4 regions of the Pedococcus sp. P5_B7 genome follow, and region 4 is predicted to be linked to each of the others. Evidence: riboswitches for the same ligand, from Rfam matches in the RefSeq annotation. Region 4 holds a riboswitch; each other region holds the start of a gene.

Region 1 (5,672 bases), on a different contig from region 4:
CCCAGAGGGCCTGGGCCAGCTGCACGAACTCGGTGGCCCGGGCATACCTCGCCTCGTGGTCGGGACGGTCGGTCAGGCCGAAGTTGCGCGCCTCGTCCTGACCGGCGCTGGTGACGATGTTCCACCCCGCCCGGCCACCGCTGAGGTGGTCGAGCGACGCGAAGGCCCGCGCCAACGTGTAGGGGTGGTTGTAGGTCGTCGAGGCCGTCGCGATCAGGCCCACGTGGCTGGTCGACGCGGCGAGCGCCGCGAGCAGCGTCAACGGCTCGAAGGCGCTGTGCGTGTTGTGCCGCACCTTGCCGTGCAGGGCGACGCTGTCGGCGAAGAACACCGAGTCGAGGCGTCCGCGCTCGGCGGTCCGTGCGATGTCGACGTAGTGCTGGAGGGTCAGCGCCCTGGCCGGCTCGACGTCGGGGTGACGCCAGGCCGCCTCGTGGTGTCCGGTGGACATGATGAACGCGTTGAGATGGAGCTCTCTGGGGGCAGGAGCCGGAGTCGTGGGGTTTGAGGACATGGATCGTGTTTCCTTCCAAGGGTTCTGTGCGTTGGTCAGCGGGCCGAGGCGGCGACGCGCCAGCGTGAGAAGTGCCCCTCAAGCCGGACGAGCACCGTGTTGACCAGCAGTCCGAACAAGGAGACCGTGAGGATCCCGGCATACATGTCGGGGATCTGGAAGCTGCTCTGGGCGTTGACGATGAGATAGCCAAGGCCCGCCTTGGCGCCCACCATCTCGGCCGCGATGAGGACGAGGATTGATGCCGTGCCGGCCATCCGGACGCCCGTGAAGATGGTGGGCACCGCCGAGGGCAGGACGACCTTCTGGAACAGCTTCAGGTTGCCGAGGCCCAGTGATCGAGCGGCCCTGATGAGGAGTGGGTCGACCGTGCGCACCCCAGCGATCGTGTTGAGCAGCACGGGAAAGAAGCTCGCGTAGGCGACGATGGAGATCTTGCTCGTCTCTCCGATGCCGAGCAGCAGGACGAAGACCGGGAGGAGCGCGAGGGCAGCCGTGTTGCGAAAGGCCTCTAGCAGTGGAGTGAGGAACTCGCGTAAGCCGTCGTACCAGGCCACCACGAGTCCCAGGCCGATGCCGGCGACCACGGCGAAGCTGAACCCGGTCACCGACCGGGTCAGGCTCGCAGCCACGTGCTGCTGGAGCTGACCGCTCTCGACCAGTCCCCACCACGCAAGGAGCACCTCATGCAGCGGCGGGAGGAACACCCGTCGCGCCGGGTCGAGGAGGTACTGGGTGCCGAACTCCCAGAGCAGGAGGAACAGCACCACCGCGGCCGAGCGACGTACGACCCCTCCGAGGCGTCCCGCCGCACCACCCGACCAGGTATGCCGGGTGCTGATCCTCCCCGTGATGCCCACCTCCGGTCCGGCGCCGGGCTGGTGGTCCTGGTTTGTCGCGCCCGCAAGGGAGGCTGCGCTGTCGAGGGTCGCAGTGCCCATCAGGCTGCCTTCTCTGTGCCATCGGGCTGGATCTTGAGGTGCCCGGCGTCCTGGGCCCTCCGAACCTCGTCGTGCAGGAGCGTCCAGACCTCGTGCCGGTAGTGGACGAAGCGGGGGTCGGAGCGTAGGTCCGTCGTGGACTCCCGGTCGCCGAGGTCGATGTTGACGAGCGCCTTGAGCCGGCCGGGACGCGAGCTCAGCACCGCGACGCGCTGGCCGAGGTAGACCGCCTCCTCGATGCCGTGCGTGATGAAGACGACCGTGGTGCCGGTGGCCCGCCAGATCCGCACGAGCTCGTCCTGCAGCTGCTCGCGGGTCTGCGCGTCCAGGGCTGCGAACGGCTCGTCCATGAGCAGGATGCCGGGCTGGTAGGCGAGGCTGCGGGCGATCGCCACCCGCTGCTTCATCCCTCCCGACAGCTCGTGGGGATAGCGGTCCTCGAAGCCCTCCAGGCCGACCAGCTCGAGGTTCTCCCTCGCACGCTCGATGCGCTCACGTCGGCCGAGCCCCTGCTGCTCGAGAGCGAAGGTGACGTTGGTCAGGGTGGTGCGCCAGGGGAAGAGGGCGTACTGCTGGAAGACGATCCCGCGGTCGAGCCCCGGGCCGGTCACCTCGCGTCCCTCGACGAGGACGCTCCCACGTGTCGGTCGACTGAGCCCTCCGAGGAGGTCCAGCAGGGTGGTCTTGCCCGACCCGCTGGGGCCGACCAGGGTCAGGAACTCACCGCGCGGCACGTCCAGCGACACGTCCTCGAGCGCCACCAGGGTGCGCGCCCGCGGCTGCTCGCGGGTGGGCCGCAGCGCAAACTCCTTGGTCACCCCCTTGAGCTCGATGTGGGCGCTCATGATGCGTCCTGGGCGAGCTGGTTGAACTCGTTGGTGTAGAGCTTGCTCGGCTGGAGCTCGCCCTTCGTGACGATCCCGCTGTCGACCAGCCACGGCTCCCATCGGGTGAAGTCCTCGTCGGTGATCACGCCGCCCTTGCTGGGGATCCCGACGCTCTTCCAGTACTTGAGGTTGTCGGTCTTCTCGTTGCGGCCGCGCTTCTCGATGATGCTCGTGAACCGGGCGATGACCTCCGCGCGAGGGGTGGTGCGCTCCCACTCGATGGCCTTCGCGACCCCAGTGACGAACTCCTTGGCAGCGGCGGGGTTCTTCGCGATGAAGTCGTCACGCAGCACGTACTGCCCGCCGTTGAAGGCGCCGAAGAGGGCGTAGTCGCTGAAGAGCGAGCGCAGCCCACCCGTGGCGATGGCGTGGTCCTGGAGCACCCCGGAGAGCGTGCCCACGTCGACCTGCCCGCGACGGACGGCCAGCTCGGTGTCGTTCGGCGGCAGCGGCACGAGCTGGACGCGGTCGATCTCCCGTGGCGTCAGCCCGTTCTTCTTGAGGTAGGTGTCGATCACGGCCTCGGCGTGCGCGCCGAGGGTGTTGACCGCGATCTTCTTGCCGATCAGGTCCCGCGGGGTCCGGATCGGGCTGTCCTCCTTGACGTAGAAGCCGTTGAAGGACTTGGCGTCCTCGCCGTAGTAGTTGACGACTGCCTTGACCGGCGCACCGGCCTTGATCAGCTTGACCACCGCACCGGAGAAGGCGCCGCCCACGTCGGTCTGGCCGGTGGCCGCCGACTGGATGTCCTGGGGACCGCTGGTCGTGTTGCCGACCCACCTGAGCTTCACCGTCGGGAAGTACCCAAGGTCGGCCGCGAGCTCGGGCAGCCCGACCAGGTTGGCCGAGCCCTGGTAGCGGATCGTCACCGGCCCCTTGCCGTCCGTGCTGGCCTCGCTCGAGGGGAGGGCGCAACCGCCGACGAGGCCGAGGGGGAGCAGCGTGGATACCGCCGCCACGAGGGGACGACGCCGTGATGGACGAGTCGTGGCGCGCATCAGGCCACCGCCTCACGCGGCTCGGCACCCGCGGACACGAGCGAACGGCCCGCGACCGTGTCGAGGAAGACGGCGGTCACCTCGCGAAGAGGACGGTGGGCCACCTCGTCGATGAGCACCTCTCCGCCCTCCACCAAGGTGATGTGGTCCGCGAGGACAAACCAGCCGGGGGTGATGCTGCTCGGAGCGAGGCTGGCCAGCACCGGGCGCAGGGCGTAGTCGACGACGAGCACATGAGCCGGGGTGCCGCCGGTCGCCACGGGCAGGACGACCTTGCCGCGCAGGGCGAACTGCGGGAGGAGGTCGAGGAAGGTCTTGAGCAGACCACCGTAGGCCGCCTTGTACACCGGGGTCGAGACCACGACTGCGTCGGCGGCCTCGAGGGCCGCGACTGCCCGGGCGATGTCAGGGTCGTGGGCGTTGCCGCGAAGGAGCGGCTCGGCAGGCAGGTCACGCAGGACGACTGGGACCACGACGTGGCCGGCTCGCTGCAGCTGGCGGGCGATGTCAGCGAGCACGGCATCGGTCTTGGACGTTCGGTTGGGACTGCTGGAGATGGTGGCTATGACAGCCATGGGAAGGTCCTTTCGGGCAGGGGGCAGCACCGTCCCTGCGTCTGGACGCGCAGAGCGGTTGTGGGAGAACAGGATTCGTCAGCGACCGTCGTCTGGTTGCGACGACGGGCTAAGGGAGTCGAGGGGACGCGTCAGGGGTGACAGAGCGCGCTGGAGACCCTGAGCAGGTCGACGTGCCTGCGCAGGACACGGTGGCACGAGCGATCGGCTCGGTGCCTGGATCCGTTGTCCTTCATGGGTTTCCGTCCTCGTGGAGGCCCGAGAGCCTTGCGCTTGCGACAGTCGTGCGACTGTCGCCAGGTCCTCACCCGGAGCACCCCGCCGCGAGTGGGAGGGTTGCCGTCCAGCAAGCCGGGGCTGTGCGCTGGAACTCGTGACCTGGGATGAAGGTAGCCGTTCAGGTATTACCTATCAAATCAGTAGGATATGGCTCTCGCATGCTGGGACGGAGAAGGGCGCCCACGCACGAAATCCCGTGCGTGGACGCCCTTTTCAAGCCTCGCTGGCTCAGTCGGTGCTGATCTCGATGGCGATCTTGCCGCGCACGTGACCGGTCTGGCTCAGCTCGAACGCCTTGGTCGCGTCGGCCAGCTGGAACACCTCCGCCACGGGCACGGTCAGCTTGCCGTCGTCGGCGAGGTCGCCCAGAGCGGTCAGGTCCTCCGCGTTGGGACGCACCCAGGCAGAGATGCCACCGGCCTCGGCCACCGTCCCGTCGGCGATGGACCCGTGTCGGCCACCGTCCTTGAGGACAGCGCGAGTGGTCTCCAGCACGCCACCGACGAAGTCGGCCACGACGTCGACGCCGTCGGGCGCGAGCTCGCGCACGCGCTCGGCCAGCCCCTCGGCATACGACACCGGCTCGACACCCAGCCCGCGCAGGAACTCGTGGTTGCCCTCGGAGGCGGTGCCGATCACGCGCGCGCCGAGCGCACGGGCGATCTGCACGGCGAAGAGCCCGACCCCGCCGGCGGCGGCGTGGACCAGTACGGTCTCGCCTTCCTTGAGCCCCAACCGCGCCAGCAGCTGGTATGCCGTGAGGCCGGCGAGCGGGAGGCCGGCGGCCTGGTGCCAGTCCAGCGATTTCGGCTTGCGAGCGACGGTGCGCACGGGTGCGGTGACGAGCTCGGCGAACGTGCCGCCCTGCACCCAGTCCTTGCGGGCGTAGGCGATCACCTCGTCGCCGACCGACCACTCGGGGGTGTCGAGACCGACGGCCTCGACCACTCCGGCGACGTCCCAGCCCGGGATCGCGGGGAAGCCCACCACCATCAGTCCGTCGAGGTAGCCCTTGGCCACCTTCCAGTCAACGGGGTTCACACTCGCGCTGCGGACGCGGATCAGCACCTCACCCGGACCGACCTTGGGGTCGGCCACATCGGTGAGCTGGAGGGTGTCGGGGTCGCCGTACTCGGCGTAGGTGATTGCCTTCATGCCCAGCGCAACTTCGTTGCACACGCGGCTATTCCGCTGGTGCACTCCGGTGTGAGTTAGCCCTCTCGATCGGCTATGATCCTGCAGTCGCGACGGTCACCCGGGCTTCGGCACGAGGCCGCCGCGATCGCATGTCCGCCGCCACGGACGTGCGATACGGCCAGGTAGCTCAGTTGGTACGAGCGTCCGACTGAAAATCGGAAGGTCGGCGGTTCGACCCCGCCCCTGGCCACCAACAAAACCGCAGGTCACAGCGTTGCTGGGCCCGCGGTTTCTGGTCTCTTGAGCACGTTGACAGCAGTAGTTGACAGCAACGCGCCCGG
Region 2 (5,672 bases), on a different contig from region 4:
ACGTCTTCGTCGGGCTCTTCGAGGGCGACGTCGTGTCCTGGTATCCGGGTGCCCGGGGCGCCCTCACCCGGGACATGATGTTCCCGGCCTCGAGCGCTCCCCTGATGGGAGTCACCTGCCCGTTGCCCCGCAACCCGCTCGTCTACCTCGAGCGGTTGTACGGCACCGGGTGGCGGCACCCCGACCCGAACTTCCGGCACACCTGGGACCGGTCGGCCTACGCCGACCTCGCCGGTGGCCGCAAACCTGCGACCACCGGCAGCTGAGGCGGACGCGGGTCAGGCTCCCTTCGCGGCGATGAAGCCCTGCTCGAGGTCGGCGATGATGTCGTCGATGTGCTCGATCCCCACGGCCAGCCGGACCAGCCCCGGGGTGACGCCGGCCTTGAGGCGGTCGCCGTCCGGACCCTGCGAGTGGGTCGTCGACGCCGGGTGGATCGCGAGCGACCGGACGTCACCGATGTTGGCGACGTGGCTGTGCAGCACCAGCGACTCGACGAACCGTCGACCCGCCTCGACCCCACCGGCGATCTCGAAGGCGAGCACGGCACCGGCCCCTCGTGGGGTGTACTTCTTCGCCTTGGCGTAGGACTCGTGGTCGGGCAGCGAGGCCCACACGACCTGCTCCACCTGCTCGTGCCCCTGGAGGTACGCCGCCACCTTGTGGGTGTTCTCGAGGTGCCGCTCGAGGCGCAGGCTCAAGGTCTCGATGCCCTGCGCGATGAGGAACGCGTTGAACGGCGAGATGGCCGGGCCGAGGTCGCGCAGCAGCTGCACCCGGGCCTTGAGGATGAAGGCCAGGTTCGCGCCCAAGGGGCTGCCGACGCCGAGGTCACGGGCGAAGACGAGCCCGTGGTAGCTCTCCTCGGGCGTGTTGTAGTTGGGGAACTTCTCCGGGTCTGCACCGAAGTCGAAGGTGCCGCCGTCGACGATCACGCCGGCGATCGAGGTGCCGTGGCCGCCGAGGTACTTGGTGGCGGAGTGCAGGACGATGTCGGCTCCCCACTCCAGGGGCCGGATGAGGAACGGGGTGGCGATCGTGTTGTCGACGACGAGCGGCACGCCGGCCTCGTGGGCCGCGGCCGCCACGGCCTCGATGTCGAGCACCTCCGACTTGGGGTTCGAGATGGTCTCGCCGAAGAACAGCTTGGTGTTGGGCTGGACCGCCGCCTTCCACGACGCGATGTCGTTGGGGTCCTCGACGAAGGTCACCGTGATCCCGAACTTGGGCAGCGTGTGCTTCAGCAGGTTGAACGTCCCGCCGTAGAGGCTGGGGCTGGCCACGATGTGGTCGCCCGCCTCCGCGATGTTGAGGATCGCGAGGGTCTCGGCGGCTTGGCCCGAGGCGACGAGGAGCGCGCCGACGCCACCCTCGAGCGAGGCGACGCGCTGTTCGACCGCATCCTGCGTCGGGTTCATGATGCGGGTGTAGATGTTGCCGAACTCCTTGAGCGCGAACAGGTTCGCCGCGTGCTCGGTGTCCTTGAAGACGTACGACGTGGTCTGGTAGATCGGCAGGGCGCGGGCGCCCGTGGCGGCGTCCGGCTCCTGTCCGACGTGGACCTGGCGGGTCTCGAACGACCAGTTGGTGGAGCTCATCTCAGGTTCCTTCACTCTCGTGTGCCGCGGTGCGGCGTCGGGGCCCGTATGCCGGTGGGTCCCGATCGAGAGTGGCTGATCGAGCTGCTGGTGCCACCTCCACGGAGGGTGCACCGGCGACACCGCCGGAGACGGTGCGGGACACGTGGTGGTCTCCCGCGCTTGCGGCCGGCAACCGGTGCCGTCCGCCAGGTCTTCACCCGGGGCACCCCACCGCGGAGGAGGGTTGCCGGCCAGCGAGCCGGGGCTTGTCGCTGACACTCATGACCTACTCGGAGGGTACGCCGCGGCGGTGAGCGCCCGGCATACCCATCTCTCATCGCGGACGAGGTGGGACTCACCGGCCAGGGGTGCCGGAGCGCGCGTCACGCAGCCGCTTGGCCTCGCTCTCCTCTCGGTCGATGAGGTGGTCGCGCAGCACCCCTGCCGCCCGACCACCGGAGGACGCCGCCTCGGCACTCAAACCGGTCACCAGCATGGTGCGGGAGCGCGCCGGGTCGCGGGTGGCGAGCGCGAGGTCGTCGAACCACTTGACCCGGGCTGCGTGCTTGGCGCGCCCGACCACCTGCTCGGTGAGCCAGTGGGCGGTGGCCGCGGGAGAGCCCGCCCGGGAGAGGGCACGGGTCGGCCGGAACGGGCGCAGCGGGCGCTTGACCTCGGTGCGGCCCAGCTGTCGGAGCTCCGCGGCGGTCGCGAGCCGCAACCGCTCGCCGACGTCGTAGCGCAGCAGCCGGCGCTCGGTGCGGGTGGCGGCGGCCCGGGCTGCGGGGTTGGTCGCGAGCGCACCCCGCTTGAGGACGGTGGACGCCCGCCCGGTGGCCATCGCGCCCGCGGAGAGGCCGATCGACGTCCAGTCGCCGTCACCGTAGGCGACCTTCACCGACGCGTCGGCGAGCAGCTTGGTCGCGCCGGCGACCCCGGCGACCACGCCGAACGCCTTGGTGGGAGGGGTGGGCAGGAGCGCGATCGACCCGGCCACGTCTTCGACCCCACCGGCTGCCCGGCTGAGGCCGGTCAGGGTGTCGTAGGCGCGCGAGTCGGCAAGACCGTCCTCGACGAGCCGGTGGAGCACCGCGGCGCACTGGCGGTCGGCCTCGAGGAACTGGCGCCAGGCCGCGGCGTGCCGGCGTTCGGCGTCCTGCGCCCGCTCCAGCTCGGCGACCTCCCGGCAGTGCAGCGCCACGGCGGTGGCGCGCGGTGCGGGGTCGGCGGACTGCTCGGCCTCGACCCGGGCGGTGCCGAGCGCCACCGCCCGCGGGTAGGCGATCGTGTGCTCGGTCACGGCTGCGCCGACCACCTGCTGGGCGTGTTCGAGCGCGGCAGCCAACGGACGGAGGGCGGCAGCGGAGACGCCGTGGCGGCGTCCCACCGAGACCAGCAGGGAGGCGGCGGCCTGTGCGCGCGCGGCGAAGGCCTCTCCGGCCGGGCTCTCCCAGGCGACGTCGGGACCGGCCAGCCCGCGCAGGACCTCGGCGCGGGTCAGGAGCAGCTCGCTCTGCACCTGCAGCCGGTCGGCCAGCGCCCGCACGGTCGCAGGATCGCCGTTCAGCGGCCGCAGGACGGTCATCGGGGAGCGGCCGGCTCGAGCCACCCGCCGACCTCGAGGTCCACCACGGCGTAGAGCCGTCCGGCGTTGGTCACGCGGCCGGCCAGGTCGTCCAGCTCGCGACCGAGCAGCTGCCGCTGGTGCTCGAAGTCCCCGAGCACCGACGCGAGCGCCCCCGCGGTGTCGCCGGGACCGAGCGCCCAGGCCTGCTCGGCGGCGCTGGTCGCCTGCCACTGCAGGTCTGCGGCGACCTCGGTGAGGGAGCGGCCGAACGCGACGAGGATCTCGGGGTCCACCTCGATGCTGGTCATCCACCGAGGGTAGGCGGGCGTCGAGAGCCGCCCGCCAAGTTGTCCACAGGCCACTCGGCCACCCTGAGGGGCGGTCGCGCGGGCGTCAGGGAGGCATGTTGGGATGGGCCCATGACCATCACCGGCGACTACGCAGCCAGCCCCACCAAGTGGGTCCGCACCCAGGTCGAGAAGATCGAGGCGGCGGGCACCACCCGGGCCGTCGACATCCAGGGGCGCCCGGTGGTGCTGCTCACGATGGTGGGCGTCTCCGGCAAGGTCCGCAAGGTGCCGCTCATGCGGGTCGAGCACGACGGCGTGTATGCCGCGGTGGCCAGCCAGGGCGGCGCTCCCGAGCACCCGAAGTGGTACGCCAACGTCCGCAAGAACCCGGTGCTCGACCTCCAGGACGACGACCGCACCTGGACCGTGCGCGCGCGTGAGCTCGAGGGCGCCGAGCGGGACGAGTGGTGGCCGCGGTGCGTCGAGGCGTTCCCGCCCTACGCCGACTACCAGGTCAAGACCGACCGGCTCATCCCGGTGTTCGTGCTGGAGCCGGTCGAGGCCTAGTGGGCTGCTACACCGTGCTGCTACACCGTGCTGCGGGATCGCGCGGTGTGCCGCAGCCAGAGCAGCCCGAGCACCGGTAGGACGAGCGGCACGAACCCGTAGCCCGAGCCGAAGTGCGACCACACCGTCTTGTCGGGGAAGGCGTCCCTGTCGAGGTAGGACGCCAGCCCCACCACCAGCACGCCGACCAGCTCGACGCTGATGGCGACCAGCGCCACCCGGCGTGAGGTGCGGTCTCCCCGGGCGAGCGCCACCGTCGCCACGACGTAGATGACCGCGGCCAGCGCCGACAAGAGGTAGGCCAGTGGTGCGCGGGAGAAGTACTCGGTGATCTGCAGCACCGACCGGCCGGTGGCCGCGAGGGCGAGGAGGCCGTAGACGGCCACCAGCACCACCCCTGGCCCAGAGCGGGTGGGGCGAGGGGTCTGTGCCTCGGTCTGCTGGTCAGCCACCGAGGTTCCAGATCTGCTGGAGCCGCGCGGTCATCACGGCGACCGCGAAGGCCCCGACGGCAACGACCCCCATGGCCCAGCGGGTCTTCTCCTTGAGCGCGAGGAAGACCGCCGCTGGAGGCACGAAGGGCAGCGTGATCGCGTAGGCCGCGAAGGTCGCCTGTTCCGCACTGTCGCCGGGGACGCTCCCGAGGTGCGCCAGGGCGACCACGAGCTGGACGACGAGTCCGAGCTCGACCACCGCGGCCACGAGCAGGAGGCGGTCGTCGACGAGACGCCGGCGCGCGGCATACCCGGCGGCGACGGCGAGGAGCACGACGGATGCCACGAGCAGCACGACGGTCAACGGGTAGAGCACGGCGGGAAGCCTACGCGAGGACGGTGCTGCACCAACGCAAGGCACCCACCGGCTGAGTGGCGCGATCAGGCCGAGGCGGTCGAGGTGCTCGCCGGCGCCAGCAGCAGGTAGGCCTGGGCAGCAAGGAGCACCACGATCGCCACCCGCTGGCCCGGATCCAGCTCGACGCCGTAGCGGACCCGGTCGAGGACGACGAGCCCGACCTGCAACATGACGATCCACCCCATGGTGACCAGGGCCAGCTCGGCGTACTGCAGCGATTCTGACTACGTGGTCTCCACCGGTGGCACGAGCGCTAGCCGTCGCTCGGAGCGCCCTGGCCGTTCCCGTTGCCGGCACCGGTGCCCGGGGCCGTGCTGGTGCCCGACTTCTTGCCCTGGGTGGTCGAGGTCTCCTGGCTCGGCGTCGCCTGGGAGGTGGGCTCCCCCTTGGTCGCAGGCGCAGGCTTCGTGGGGCTGACTGGTGTCCCTTGTGCCGTGTGGGTGCTGCCGGTCGAGGCCTTCGTGGTGGTCTTGCTGGCGGGCTCGCGGGTGCCCCGGTCGGTGGGCTTGCCCGTGCCCTTGTCGGTGGGCTTCCCCGTGCCGGGTTGGGCCGGCTTGGTGCCGTCGGAGGTCGTCGGGGCGCCGTGCGAGGGCTTCTCGGCGAGTGCCGTCGCGCAGTAGGCCTGGACGTTCTCCGGCCCACCGGCCGCCGAGGACAGGTTCCGGAACGCCACCGAGTGCTCGCGGGCGGTGCCCTTGGCCTTGTCAGTGGACCAGGCCCGACAGAGCCCAGCGGCCGCGCTGCTCGTGGCAGAGGGGCCGACCCCGGCGGTGGGCGACGTCACCGGCTGGCGGCCGGTGGAGGAGCCCCCGCCGC
Region 3 (5,672 bases), on a different contig from region 4:
CCCGACCAAGACCACCGGCAGCGACTCGGGCCTCGGCAGCTGGTTCGGCCCCCAGACCCGCAGCCTCGTGCTGTGGATCCTGCTGGGGATCGTCATGGGCCTCTTCGGGTCGCTGGCTGTACCGCTCGCCGCCCGGAGCCGGTTCCGGCGCAGGCTGCGGCACGCGCCGGACGAGTCGACCCGGGTCGAGATCGAGTGGCAGGCGATGACCGAGCGGATCGGCGACCTCGGCGTCATCCCGCCACGAGGCAGCACCCCACGTCAGGCCGGCCGGTTCTACCAGCGGGAGGCATACCTCGAGGGTGACCAGACCGAGGCGCTGCGCCGCGTCGTGTCCGGGGTGGAGACCTCGCGCTACGCACCTCCCGGGTCGACCGTCACCGACATCCGCACGGACACGCAGACCGTCGTCAAGGCCGTCTCCGGCGTGCGGCGGCGCAAGGACCGGCTGCGCGCCGCCTGGTGGCCGACCGAGGGTCTGCTCGAGTGGCGCGACCGCCGCGCGGCCGTGGCTCGCGTGGTGCGGCGCCCGCTCGACCGGTTCCAGGACTGGCGCGACGCGCGCCGCGACTACCGCGCGTAGCCGCGACGCGGCATACCGGACCCCGGCACACGGCGAAGGGCCCCCGAGACTCTCGGGGGCCCTTCGTGCGTACTGCTCTGCTCTCGGTCCAGCCTCGTCAGTCCAGGTAGTCGCGCAGGACCTGGCTGCGGCTCGGGTGGCGCAGCTTGCTCATCGTCTTGGACTCGATCTGGCGGATCCGCTCACGGGTCACGCCGTAGACCTTGCCGATCTCGTCGAGCGTCTTCGGCTGGCCGTCGGTCAGGCCGAAGCGCATCGAGACCACGCCGGCCTCACGCTCGGAGAGCGTGTCGAGCACCGAGTGCAGCTGCTCCTGCAGCAGCGTGAAGCTGACCGCGTCGGCGGGCACGACGGCCTCGGAGTCCTCGATGAGGTCACCGAACTCGCTGTCGCCGTCCTCACCCAGGGGCGTGTGCAGGGAGATCGGCTCGCGACCGTACTTCTGGACCTCGACGACCTTCTCCGGGGTCATGTCGAGCTCCTTGGCGAGCTCCTCCGGGGTGGGCTCGCGCCCGAGGTCCTGGAGCATCTGGCGCTGCACGCGGGCCAGCTTGTTGATGACCTCGACCATGTGCACGGGGATGCGGATGGTGCGGGCCTGGTCGGCCATCGCGCGGGTAATCGCCTGGCGGATCCACCACGTCGCGTAGGTCGAGAACTTGTAGCCCTTGGTGTAGTCGAACTTCTCGACCGCACGGATCAGACCGAGGTTGCCCTCCTGGATCAGGTCGAGGAAGAGCATGCCGCGGCCGGTGTAGCGCTTGGCCAGCGAGACCACGAGACGCAGGTTGGCCTCGAGCAGGTGGTTCTTGGCCTTCTTGCCGTCCTGGGCGATCCACCAGAGCTCGCGCTTGAGCTTCATCTCGATCTTGTCGCCCGAGTTGAGCCGCTCCTCGGCGAACAGGCCGGCCTCGATGCGCTTGGCGAGCTCGACCTCCTGCTCGGCGTTGAGGAGGGCGACCTTGCCGATCTGCTTGAGGTAGTCCTTGACCGGGTCGGCGGTGGCGCCGGCGGTGACGACCTGCTGCACGGGAGCGTCGTCCTCGTCGTCGTCGCGCAGGACGAAGCCGGCGCCCTCGGACTCCTCGTCCTTCTTGTCGTCGTCCGTCTCGTCCTCGACGACGACGTCCTCGAGCTCGGACTCGACCACCTCGGTGGGCTCGGCCTCCACGACCTCGTCGTCACCAGCCGCGGGGGTGGCGTCGTCTGCGGCGCCCTTGGCGGCCGCCTTGGTGGCGGTCTTCGCCGCGGTCTCGGTGGCCGTCTTCCTGGCGGCCGGTGCGGACTCGCCTGCGGCGGCGGCGGCTGCCTTCTTCGTCGTGGTCGCCTTGGCCGGGGCCGCCTTCGCCGCCTTCGTGGTCGTCTTGGCCGCGGTCGCCTTGGCCGGGGCCAACTCGTCGGCCTTGGCCTCGACCTTGGTCGCGGTCTTGGTCGCGGCGGTCTTCGGCGCAGCCTTCTTGGCCGGCGCGGTGGCCGTCTTCTTGCGGGTGCTGGTGGCAGCCACCGCACGCGAGGCGGTCGCCGAGTCGAGGGTCACGTGGATCCCCTGCTCGTCCAGCGAACGCAGCACAGCCTTCATCCTCTTCGGTGCGATCTCGGCCCCCTCGAGGGCGTCACGCAGCTGCGCGCTGTCGACGGAGCCGTTGGTACGGCCCTGCTTGAGCAGCTTCTGCAGCGCGGGGTGGGAGAACTCCTGGGGGAGAGACGGTGCGGGGCTCGCAGCCTTCTTGGACACAGGCGACACGGACTACCTTTCGTCGCGGACTCGCGGCACGGCGCACGTCATCACAGCCATGCTTTGAGGGGATGTCTGTGACAACAACGGCGGGAGTGGAAGTATTGCGGAGACCGCTCGGGCTGACCCGTCGAGACCTCGTTGATGACATTGTAAAACGAGATGCCCCCATAACCCGCATCGGCGTCACGGATGGCGCCGAACGTCGCGGCGACACCGGTCGCCGACGGCCGCAGCAGGTCGATCGGGCTGCTCGGTCAGGCGTCAGCCTTGACGGCCAGCACCGGGCAGGAGGCGTCGAGCAGGATGCGCTGGGCGTTCGAGCCCAGGATCAGCTTGCCGACCGGGGTGCGACGACGCAGCCCGATGACGATGAAGTCGGCGTTCTCCTCCTCGGCCACCGCGATGAGGTCCTCGGCCGGCTCGTTGCCCCGCACCAGCTGACGCACCTCGTGCTCCAGACCCTCCTCGTCGAGCTCGCCCTGGATGCGCCTGAGCTCGGTCTCGAAGCGGTTGGCCTCCTCACCGTCGAAGTCGCGCCCACCACGCTGGGAGTTGATGACGATGAGCTTCGACTTGCGAAGCAGGGACTCGTCAGCAGCGCGACGCAGGGCCGCACGCCCTTCCTTCGTCGGGACATATCCCACAACGATGGCCACGGGGGACCTCCTACGGTCTGTTCATCGGCCCAGGGTTGGCCGGGGCGGTATTGACCGGAGCCTCGTTGCTCCGACCATGGTGCCCGTGCGGCCGCAGCCGCTGCGCCGACCGTACCGGAAATCCCCCGGTCAGGCAGGCGCAGCCAGCACCTTCGCCACGATCGCGCCGACCTGCTCGATCTCGATGAGGAACCCGTCGTGGCCGTAGTCGGAGTGGACCGTGTGGAGCGCCGTCCCGGGGACCGCGTCGGCGAGCTCGTGCGACAGCCTCGGGGGGTAGAGCCGGTCCGAGTCGACGGCCACCACCACGAGGTCGGCGGTGACCCGCTCGAGCGCTGCCGCCACTCCCCCACGACCGCGACCCACGTCGTGCGAGTTCATCGCCTCGGTGAGGACCACGTAGGAGTTCGCGTCGAAGCGCCCGGCCAGCTTCCCGGCATGGTGGTCGAGGTAGGACTCGACGGCATACCGACCGCGGCCACCCAACGGGTCCTCGGACTGCTGCGGCTCGCGACCGAAGCGCTCGTGCAGCTCGAGCTCGCTGCGGTAGGTGACGTGCGCGATCCGCCGCGCGATCCCCAGCCCGGTCTCGGGTCCGGTGCCGCGCTCGTAGTAGTCACCGCCGTGGAAGTGCGCGTCGGAGCGGATGGCCAGCAGCTGCGCCTGGCACCAGCCGATCTGCTCCGCGGTGGCGTATGCCGTGCTGGCCAGCACGATCGCCGTGCCGATCCGGTCGGGGTGCGTGACCGCCCACTCGATCGCCCGCATGCCACCCATCGAGCCACCGAGCACGGTGTGCCAGCGGTCGACTCCGAGGGCGTCGGCGAGCAGGGCCTCGGTCTGCACCTGGTCGCGCACCGTGATGAACGGGAACCGGCTAGCCCACGGCCTGCCGTCGGGCGCGGGGCTCGAGGGCCCGGTGCTGCCCTGGCAACCACCCAGCACGTTGGCGGCCACGACGAAGTAGCGGTCGGAGTCGAGCGGCTTGCCCGGCCCGACGAGGCCGTCCCACCACCCGGGCGTCGGGTGACCGGGCCCGGTCGGCCCGTCGACATGGCTGTCTCCGGTCAGTGCGTGCTCCACGAGCACCGCGTTGTCGCCGGCGGCGTTCAGCTCGCCCCAGGTCTCGTAGGCCACCCGGACCGCGGGCAGCACCCCTCCGCGCTCGAGCTCGACGGCGCCGAGGTCGACGAACTGGCGGCGACCGACCGGGTCGCCGTCCCGCCAGGCCCCGGAAGTGGCCCGTGGTGGGGAGGTCGTGGTCATCGAAACTGCTCCTGTGGCGCTCGCGCTTGCCGCCCAGGTGAGGGTCGGCCGGGTCTTCACCCGGGGCACCCCACCGCGAGGAGGGTTGCCGCCCAGCAAGCCGGGGCTTGGCGCTGGGACTCATAACCTGCCGCTCATCATACGAGCCGGCCCTCCCCCTGTCCGCTGCGTCCGCTGCGTGGACGTGGTCGCCGTCGTCCACCACGGCTCGGTCACTCACCCCGCCCACGCGTCCTCCCGAGGTCCCGCCCCGCGGCCCGGACGAACCCCGAGATCGAGCATCCGCTCGAGCAGCAGGGCCAGCCGGTAGCCGGGCGAGGCCCCCAGGGCACGCTCCAGACAGGTCCTCGCGAAGGCGCCGTCGCCGAGCCACCACGCGAGGTTGGCCAGCACCGTCAGAGCGGCGGCGGCGTGCTCGTCGGGCACGGCCCTGACCAGGTGCTGCAGCCGGACCAGATGTCGCCTCCCGGCCAGCGTCTCGTCGTGACCGGGGCGGGGCAGGCAGGTGTGGACGGCGTCCACGACGTCGGGCGACAGGCAGTCCCGGGGCAGGGATCCCGGGCACAGCCACGCCACCAGTCCGTCGCGGAGCCCGAGGTCCCGGAGGCTGTCGACGAGCAGCGCGACCTGGTCGGGACGCAACGTCTCGACGATCGGCTCGTCATCCCCTGCGCCCGTGAGCCCCAGCGCAACGGCCCAGACCGACAACGCCTCGAACCGGTGGGCCGCCCGCCCCAGACCACCCGTGCCGGTGCGCTCCTTTCTGGCGGTGCGCTCGGCCCTGCCTGCGCTCTCGGCCCTCCCTGCGCTCTCGGCCCGGGCGGCGCGTTCGGCCAGGGCAGCCGCCACGGGGGCGGTGCGCGCCGGGTCGGCAGCCACGAGTGCCGCGAGCGCTCCCCGACCGGGCAGGGGTGAGACGCCGATCCCGACGAACTCCGCCACCGCCGGCGTGTCGGCCGGCGTGGGGATCGGCGAACCGGCTGCGGGACAGCACCCTTCGACGCAGTCGACCGCGAACCACCTGCCGTCGCGCACCACCATCCGGTCGAGCACCTCCACCCCGGCCCGGACCAGGTGACCGCGGACCGTGTCGAGCCCCGGCCGGCCTGCACCCCTGCGCGTCTCGTAGGCGACGAGCAGGACCGCGTCGGGCTCCTCGCGCAGCAGGGGCGGGATCAGCACCCGGGACGCCTCGTGGGCCTCGGTGGCGGTGGGCAGGTCGACCCGCTCGACCAGGACGACCGCCCGGTCGCGCAGCGCGACCACGACCAGCGAGTCCTCGGGGTGGTAGCCGAGCTGGTAGGGCAGGACGGCGACGACGTCGCCCTGGCTGCGCAACCTGATGGAGTTCATGGGTCCACCGTTCCCGGCCGCGCAGCCCCTCGGCACCGTCGTGCCACCACCCTGTGGACGGAGCGGGTCAGGGCTC
Region 4 (5,672 bases):
GCGACCCCGAGAGCGCATCGACGTCGAACACCGGCTCCGGATCGGCCACGACGTCGCCGCGCATCAGCGCGAGCGTCATCGGCAGGTCGTCGAGCTTGACCAGCACGTCGCGGGCCTTGGAGCCCTCGGAGGGACCCACCACGCCCCGCGACTCGAGCAGGTCCATGAGCCGTCCTGCCTTGGCGAAGCCGACCCGCAGCTTGCGCTGGAGCATCGACGTCGAGCCGAACTGCGTCGTCACGACCAGCTCGGTGGCCTGCAGCAGCAGCTCGAGGTCGTCACCGATGTCGTCGTCCACCTGCTTCTTGGCCGCGACCACGGTGACGTCGTCGCGGTAGTCGGGCTTGAGCTGGCCGGTCACGTGCTTGACCACCTGCTGGATCTCCGACTCGGTGACCCAGGCGCCCTGCACGCGCATCGTCTTGGAGGCACCCATCGGCAGGAAGAGCGCGTCACCCTGGCCGATCAGCTTCTCGGCTCCGGGCTGGTCGAGCACGACCCGGCTGTCGGCGAGCGAGGAGGTCGCGAACGCCATCCGCGACGGCACGTTGGCCTTGATCAGGCCGGTGACGACGTCGACCGAGGGTCGCTGGGTGGCCAGCACCAGGTGGATGCCGGCGGCGCGCGCGAGCTGCGTGATGCGGACGATCGACTCCTCCACGTCGCGCGGCGCGACCATCATGAGGTCGGCGAGCTCGTCGACGATGACCAGCAGGTAGGGGTAGGGGTGGATGGTCCGCTCCGACCCGGGCAGCGGCTTGACCTTGCCGGCCTTGACCGCCTTGTTGAAGTCGTCGATGTGCTTGAACCCGAACTGCGCGAGGTCGTCGTAGCGGGTGTCCATCTCACGGACCACCCAGGCCAGCGCCTCGGCGGCCTTCTTGGGGTTCGTGATGATCGGGGTGATGAGGTGCGGGATCCCCTCGTAGGCCGTGAGCTCGACGCGCTTGGGGTCCACCAGGACCATGCGCACCTCGTCGGGCGTCGCCCGCATGAGGATCGAGGTGATCATCGAGTTCACGAAGCTCGACTTGCCGGCGCCGGTGGCGCCCGCGACCAGCAGGTGGGGCATCTTGGCGAGGTTGGCGATGACGTAGCCACCCTCGACGTCCTTGCCCACGCCCATGACCATCGGGTGCTCGTTGCCGCGCGCGGCCTGGCTGCGCAGGACGTCGCCGAGGCTCACCTTCTCGCGGTCGGCGTTGGGGATCTCGATGCCGATCGCGGACTTGCCCGGGATCGGCGAGAGGATGCGCACGTCTGCCGACGCGACGGCATACGCGATGTTCTTGGACAGCGCGGTGACGCGCTCCACCTTCGTGCCGCGGCCGAGCTCGACCTCGTAGCGGGTGACCGTCGGGCCGCGGCTGAAGCCGGTGACCTGGGCGTCGATGTCGAACTGCTCGAGGACCTGGGTGAGCGACTCGACGACGCGGTCGTTGGCGGCGCTGCGGGTCTTGTGGGGTGAGCCGGGCTCGAGGATCGCGTTGTCGGGCAACGTGTAGGTGATGTCGCCGGCGAGGGCGAGCTGCTCGACACGCTGCGGGAGCGGCGTCGTGGGCGGCGCCTCGAGGGCGGCCTTGACCTCGATCACGGGGCTCTTCGCTGCAGTGCTCGACTCCGGAGCAAGGACTCCCGGAGTGGTGGGGCGCTTCTCGCCGGGACGGAACCGGCGTCCGTCGGGGGCCACCAGGGCGGCCTGCTCGAACGCCTCGTCACCCTCGAGCGGACCCTCCGGGTCGATGACCCGGCGACGACGCTTGGGCTTCTCCTCGGCGACCTCCAGGGGCGCCGCGGCGCCGTCGTCGGGGTGGCCACGGTGGAGCAGGTGGTCGCGCAGGTCGGAGAGGCGCGTGGGGATCATGTGCACCGGGGTCGCGGTCATCACCAGCAGGCCGAAGAAGCCCAGCATCAGCAGGATCGGCACGGTGCCGTAGACCGACACCGCGGCCTCGAGCGGGCTCGAGGCCAGGAACCCGATGATCCCGCCACCGTCCCGCATGCCCTCGGCGCCCTGGGGCGGGGTCGGGATGCCCGCGGCGACGTGGGCCAACCCGGAGGCCGCGAACGCGAGGGCACCCAGGCCCACCCCGATGCGGGAGTTGGCCGAGTCCTCCTGCGGCGCGCGCAGGAAGCGGATGCCCAGGAAGAGCAGGGCGAGTGGCACGGCATACGCCACGACTCCGAAGGTGCCTGCGACGACGGCGTGCACGATGTCACCGAGGGCGCCGTCGAAGGCCCACCACTCACGGGCGGCCACGAGGATCGACAGTCCGATGAGGAAGAAGCCGAGCCCGTCACGGCGGTGCTCGGGCTCGAGCTCACGGGCGCTGGTGCCGACCCGGCGCACGGCGCCACCGGCCACGTGCGCCATGCCCATCCAGGTGCCCCGGACCGCGCGAAGGGGCAGCGGCAGCCCTCCCCCCTTGGTCTTGCCACGGGCGGAGGTCTTGCGGGGTGTGCTGCTCTTGCGGTTGGCGGGGCGTGTTGCGGTGCCCCGGCTCCCGGACGAGCGCGACCCTGCTGCTGATCGTGCTGAGGTGGACGGACGTGTCGCCATGCTCCGCAGGCTACGCGAAGGTCACACCGGAAACACGCGTCACACGCGTATCACCGGGGGGCAATCTGCCCCCACCGTCCCTCATCCGAACGGTCGACATCTGGTCGCGATTGGGTCGCCCGAGGCCCTTTCCCCTTACCAAGAGGCGACCCCAGGTGACACGCTCGGCCTTGCGTCTGGCGGGGCCTGCGCCGACGACCAGCAGTGGTCGTCGGCGCAGGCGCGCATCGAGGGGGAACCGGTCGCGGGACCCGGCTCTGCCGACCCCCCGCCAGGCCACGTCGCAGACCGCTCGAGTCCTCGCGGTCCACGTCTCAGATGACGGGAAGCTCTGCCCACGGGCTGGATCGCCCCGTGCTCGACGCCCTACTCTCGACACCAGGTCATGAGTGTCAGCGCGAAGCCCCGGCTTGCTGACCAGCAACCCTCCTCCGCGGTGGGGTGCTCCGGGTGACGACCGGGCCGTCTGCACCCGCAGCCGGCAAGCGCGGACCCGGGAGCACGTTCGGGTCCCACCCGGACCAGGAGCACTACCCATGTCGATCGCGAGCACCCCGCCACCCGCCTTCCGCCGGAGCGCGCCCCTCGCCCACGCCCGCACCCACCTGCGCCCCGTCCCGGACGCGCACACCTGGGGCGAGGTCGGACCGCTTCCTGCCGTGGTCTCCGAGTCGCTGCCCGTGCCGACCCTCGAGGGCACGGTCGACTACGCCAACTTCGACCACGCCGCCTCGACCCCGGCCCTGGTGAGCGTCAAGGCCGCCGTCGACAGCGCGCTGCGCACGTACTCCTCGGTGCACCGCGGCAACGGCTGGGCCTCCCGCGTGACCTCCTCCTGGTACGAGCAGGCCCGGGCCGAGGTGCGCGCGTTCGTCGGGGCGCGCGAGGGCGACGAGGTCGTCTTCACCCGCAACAGCACCGACTCCTTCAACCTGCTGGCCCGTTGCCTCCCCCGCGACACCCAGGTGTTCGTCTTCGAGACCGAGCACCACGCGGCCCTCCTGCCGTGGTCACCCCGTCGGACCCACCGCCTCCCGGTGCCCGGCAGCGTCGGTGACGCCGCGGTGCTGCTGCGGACGGCGCTGCGTGAGCACCCGGGCCGCCACAAGCTGGTCGTGCTCGCCGGCGCCTCCAACGTCACCGGCGAGATCTGGCCGATCCGCGAGCTCGCGGCGATCGCGCGTCGGGGCGGTGCCCGCGTCGTCCTCGACGCAGCGCAGTACGCACCGCACCGCCCGGTCGACCTCGACGACCTCGGGGTCGACTACGTGGTGCTGTCGGGTCACAAGCTCTACGCGCCGTTCGGCGCCGGGGTGCTGGCCGGACGGGTCGACTGGCTCGACGCGGCCGCGCCGTACCTCGCCGGGGGCGGGGCCACCAAGGCAGTCACCACCCGCGGGGTCGTGTGGCAGGACGGCGCGGCCCGCCACGAGGCCGGCAGCCCGAACGTCATCGGCGCCGTCGCCCTCGCCGCGGCCTGCCACAGCCTGCGCTCCCACGCCGAGGCGATCGAGGCCCACGAGGCGGCCCTCGGGCGCCGGCTGCTCGACGGCCTGGCCGCCATCGACGGCGTCGAGACCTACTCCCTCTTCAGCCCCGACCACGAGCGCGTGGCCGTCGCGACCTTCACCGTCGACGGCGTGGAGTCCTCGCTCGTCTCCGCCGCCCTGTCGGCCGAGCACGGGATCGGCGTCCGGGACGGCAAGTTCTGCGCGCACCTGTGCGTCGACGCCCTGCTCGACGACCCGTATGCCGCGGCGTCGACGACCGCGGTCCGCGCCAGTGTCGGGCTGGCCACGACGGCCGAGCACGTCGACCGGCTGCTCGCCGCCGTGGCCGAGCTCGCCGAGCACGGCCCGCGGGCCGAGTACGTCGAGGGTCCGCAGGGCTGGGCGCCGGTCAACGACCCGCGCGCCCTGGACGTCGCCCGCCCCTGGTAGCCGACCCGCGGCATACCCCGGCCGACAGCTCGCACCCCACCCGCCACCCCTTTATCGGGTTACCCGATAAAGGGGCGCTTCACCCGGGAACGGTTCTCGGGTGGAGCGCAACCTTGTCGGGCGGACCCAGCACAGGTCAGGCCTGGATGACGACCGGGATGATCATCGGGCGGCGACGGATCTTGCCGCCCACCCAGCCGCCGATGGCCCGGCGCATGACCTGCTCGAGCTGGTGGGAGTCGGTGACCCCGTTTCCGGTGGCCTCCGCCAGCGCCTGCTCGATCTTGGGGCGCACCTGGCTGAAGATCTCGTCGTCCTCGGCGAACCCGCGGGCCTGGATCTCGGGGCCCGCCGCGATCTTGCCGGTCGCGGCGTCGATCACGACGATGACCGAGATGAAGCCCTCGTCACGCAGGATGCGGCGGTCCTTGAGCAGCGCCTCGTCGAACTCGCCGACCGACGACCCGTCCACGTAGACGTAGCCGCACGGCACGGCACCGACGATGCGGGCGACGCCGTCGACCAGGTCGACGACCACGCCGTCCTCGGCCAGCACGACCTGCTCACGCGGCACACCGGTCTGGACGGCGAGCTCGGCGTTGGCCACGAGGTGGCGCCACTCGCCGTGCACCGGCATGACGTTGCGGGGCTTGACGATGTTGTAGCAGTAGAGGAGCTCGCCGGCGCTGGCGTGACCCGAGACGTGCACCTTGGCGTTGCCCTTGTGCACGACGTTGACGCCGAGCCGCATGAGGCCGTTGATGATGCGGTAGACGGCGTTCTCGTTGCCGGGGATGAGGGACGAGGCCATCAGCACCGTGTCACCCTCGCCGACGTCGATGCGGTGGTCGCGGTTGGCCATCCGGGACAGGGCTGCCATCGGCTCACCCTGCGAGCCGGTGCAGATGAGGACCACCTGGTCGTCGGGGAAGTTGTCGAGCTTCTTGACGTCGACGAGCACGCCGTCGGGCACGTGGAGGTAGCCCAGCTCGGCCGCGATCCCCATGTTGCGGACCATCGAGCGACCCACCATGGCGACCTTGCGGCCGGCCTGCTCCGCGGCGTTGAGCACCTGCTGGACCCGGTGCACGTGCGAGGAGAAGCACGCCACGATGATCCGGCGCTCGGCGTCGCGGAAGACCTTGTCGATGGCCGGCGCGATGTCCTTCTCC

Evidence for each region. A riboswitch is a leader RNA that binds a small molecule or an ion and turns the genes downstream of it on or off. The one in region 4 is predicted to bind S-adenosylmethionine.
Region 1: linked by a shared signal. The riboswitch ahead of ssuE (NADPH-dependent FMN reductase) and the one ahead of ACXJKD_RS16545 (aminotransferase class V-fold PLP-dependent enzyme) in region 4 are both predicted to bind S-adenosylmethionine.
Region 2: linked by a shared signal. The riboswitch ahead of ACXJKD_RS03875 (bifunctional o-acetylhomoserine/o-acetylserine sulfhydrylase) and the one ahead of ACXJKD_RS16545 (aminotransferase class V-fold PLP-dependent enzyme) in region 4 are both predicted to bind S-adenosylmethionine.
Region 3: linked by a shared signal. The riboswitch ahead of metX (homoserine O-acetyltransferase MetX) and the one ahead of ACXJKD_RS16545 (aminotransferase class V-fold PLP-dependent enzyme) in region 4 are both predicted to bind S-adenosylmethionine.

Annotation. Positions count from the first base shown of each region.
Region 1 is NZ_JBFULM010000009.1:88,711-94,382, reverse strand. Features, by position in the region: gene ACXJKD_RS19305 (LLM class flavin-dependent oxidoreductase) at 1-514, opposite strand, end outside; gene ACXJKD_RS19300 (ABC transporter permease) at 550-1,455, opposite strand; gene ACXJKD_RS19295 (ABC transporter ATP-binding protein) at 1,455-2,300, opposite strand; gene ACXJKD_RS19290 (ABC transporter substrate-binding protein) at 2,297-3,340, opposite strand; gene ssuE (NADPH-dependent FMN reductase) at 3,340-3,915, opposite strand; SAM riboswitch class IV at 4,180-4,294, opposite strand; gene ACXJKD_RS19280 (NADP-dependent oxidoreductase) at 4,423-5,349, opposite strand; tRNA gene ACXJKD_RS19275 (tRNA-Phe) at 5,508-5,584, shown strand.
Region 2 is NZ_JBFULM010000002.1:228,392-234,063, forward strand. Features, by position in the region: gene ACXJKD_RS03870 (hypothetical protein) at 1-266, shown strand, start outside; gene ACXJKD_RS03875 (bifunctional o-acetylhomoserine/o-acetylserine sulfhydrylase) at 279-1,598, opposite strand; SAM riboswitch class IV at 1,752-1,867, opposite strand; gene ACXJKD_RS03880 (hypothetical protein) at 1,936-3,189, opposite strand; gene ACXJKD_RS03885 (hypothetical protein) at 3,162-3,455, opposite strand; gene ACXJKD_RS03890 (nitroreductase family deazaflavin-dependent oxidoreductase) at 3,567-4,004, shown strand; gene ACXJKD_RS03895 (hypothetical protein) at 4,025-4,456, opposite strand; gene ACXJKD_RS03900 (hypothetical protein) at 4,449-4,814, opposite strand; gene ACXJKD_RS03905 (hypothetical protein) at 4,880-5,041, opposite strand; gene ACXJKD_RS03910 (hypothetical protein) at 5,110-5,672, opposite strand, start outside.
Region 3 is NZ_JBFULM010000002.1:207,805-213,476, forward strand. Features, by position in the region: gene ACXJKD_RS03790 (transglutaminaseTgpA domain-containing protein) at 1-583, shown strand, start outside; gene ACXJKD_RS03795 (RNA polymerase sigma factor) at 681-2,318, opposite strand; gene ACXJKD_RS03800 (universal stress protein) at 2,576-2,977, opposite strand; gene metX (homoserine O-acetyltransferase MetX) at 3,107-4,243, opposite strand; SAM riboswitch class IV at 4,261-4,371, opposite strand; gene ACXJKD_RS03810 (DUF4192 domain-containing protein) at 4,460-5,596, opposite strand.
Region 4 is NZ_JBFULM010000007.1:112,116-117,787, reverse strand. Features, by position in the region: gene ACXJKD_RS16550 (DNA translocase FtsK 4TM domain-containing protein) at 1-2,560, opposite strand, end outside; SAM riboswitch class IV at 2,942-3,054, shown strand; gene ACXJKD_RS16545 (aminotransferase class V-fold PLP-dependent enzyme) at 3,097-4,500, shown strand; gene ACXJKD_RS16540 (ribonuclease J) at 4,637-5,672, opposite strand, start outside.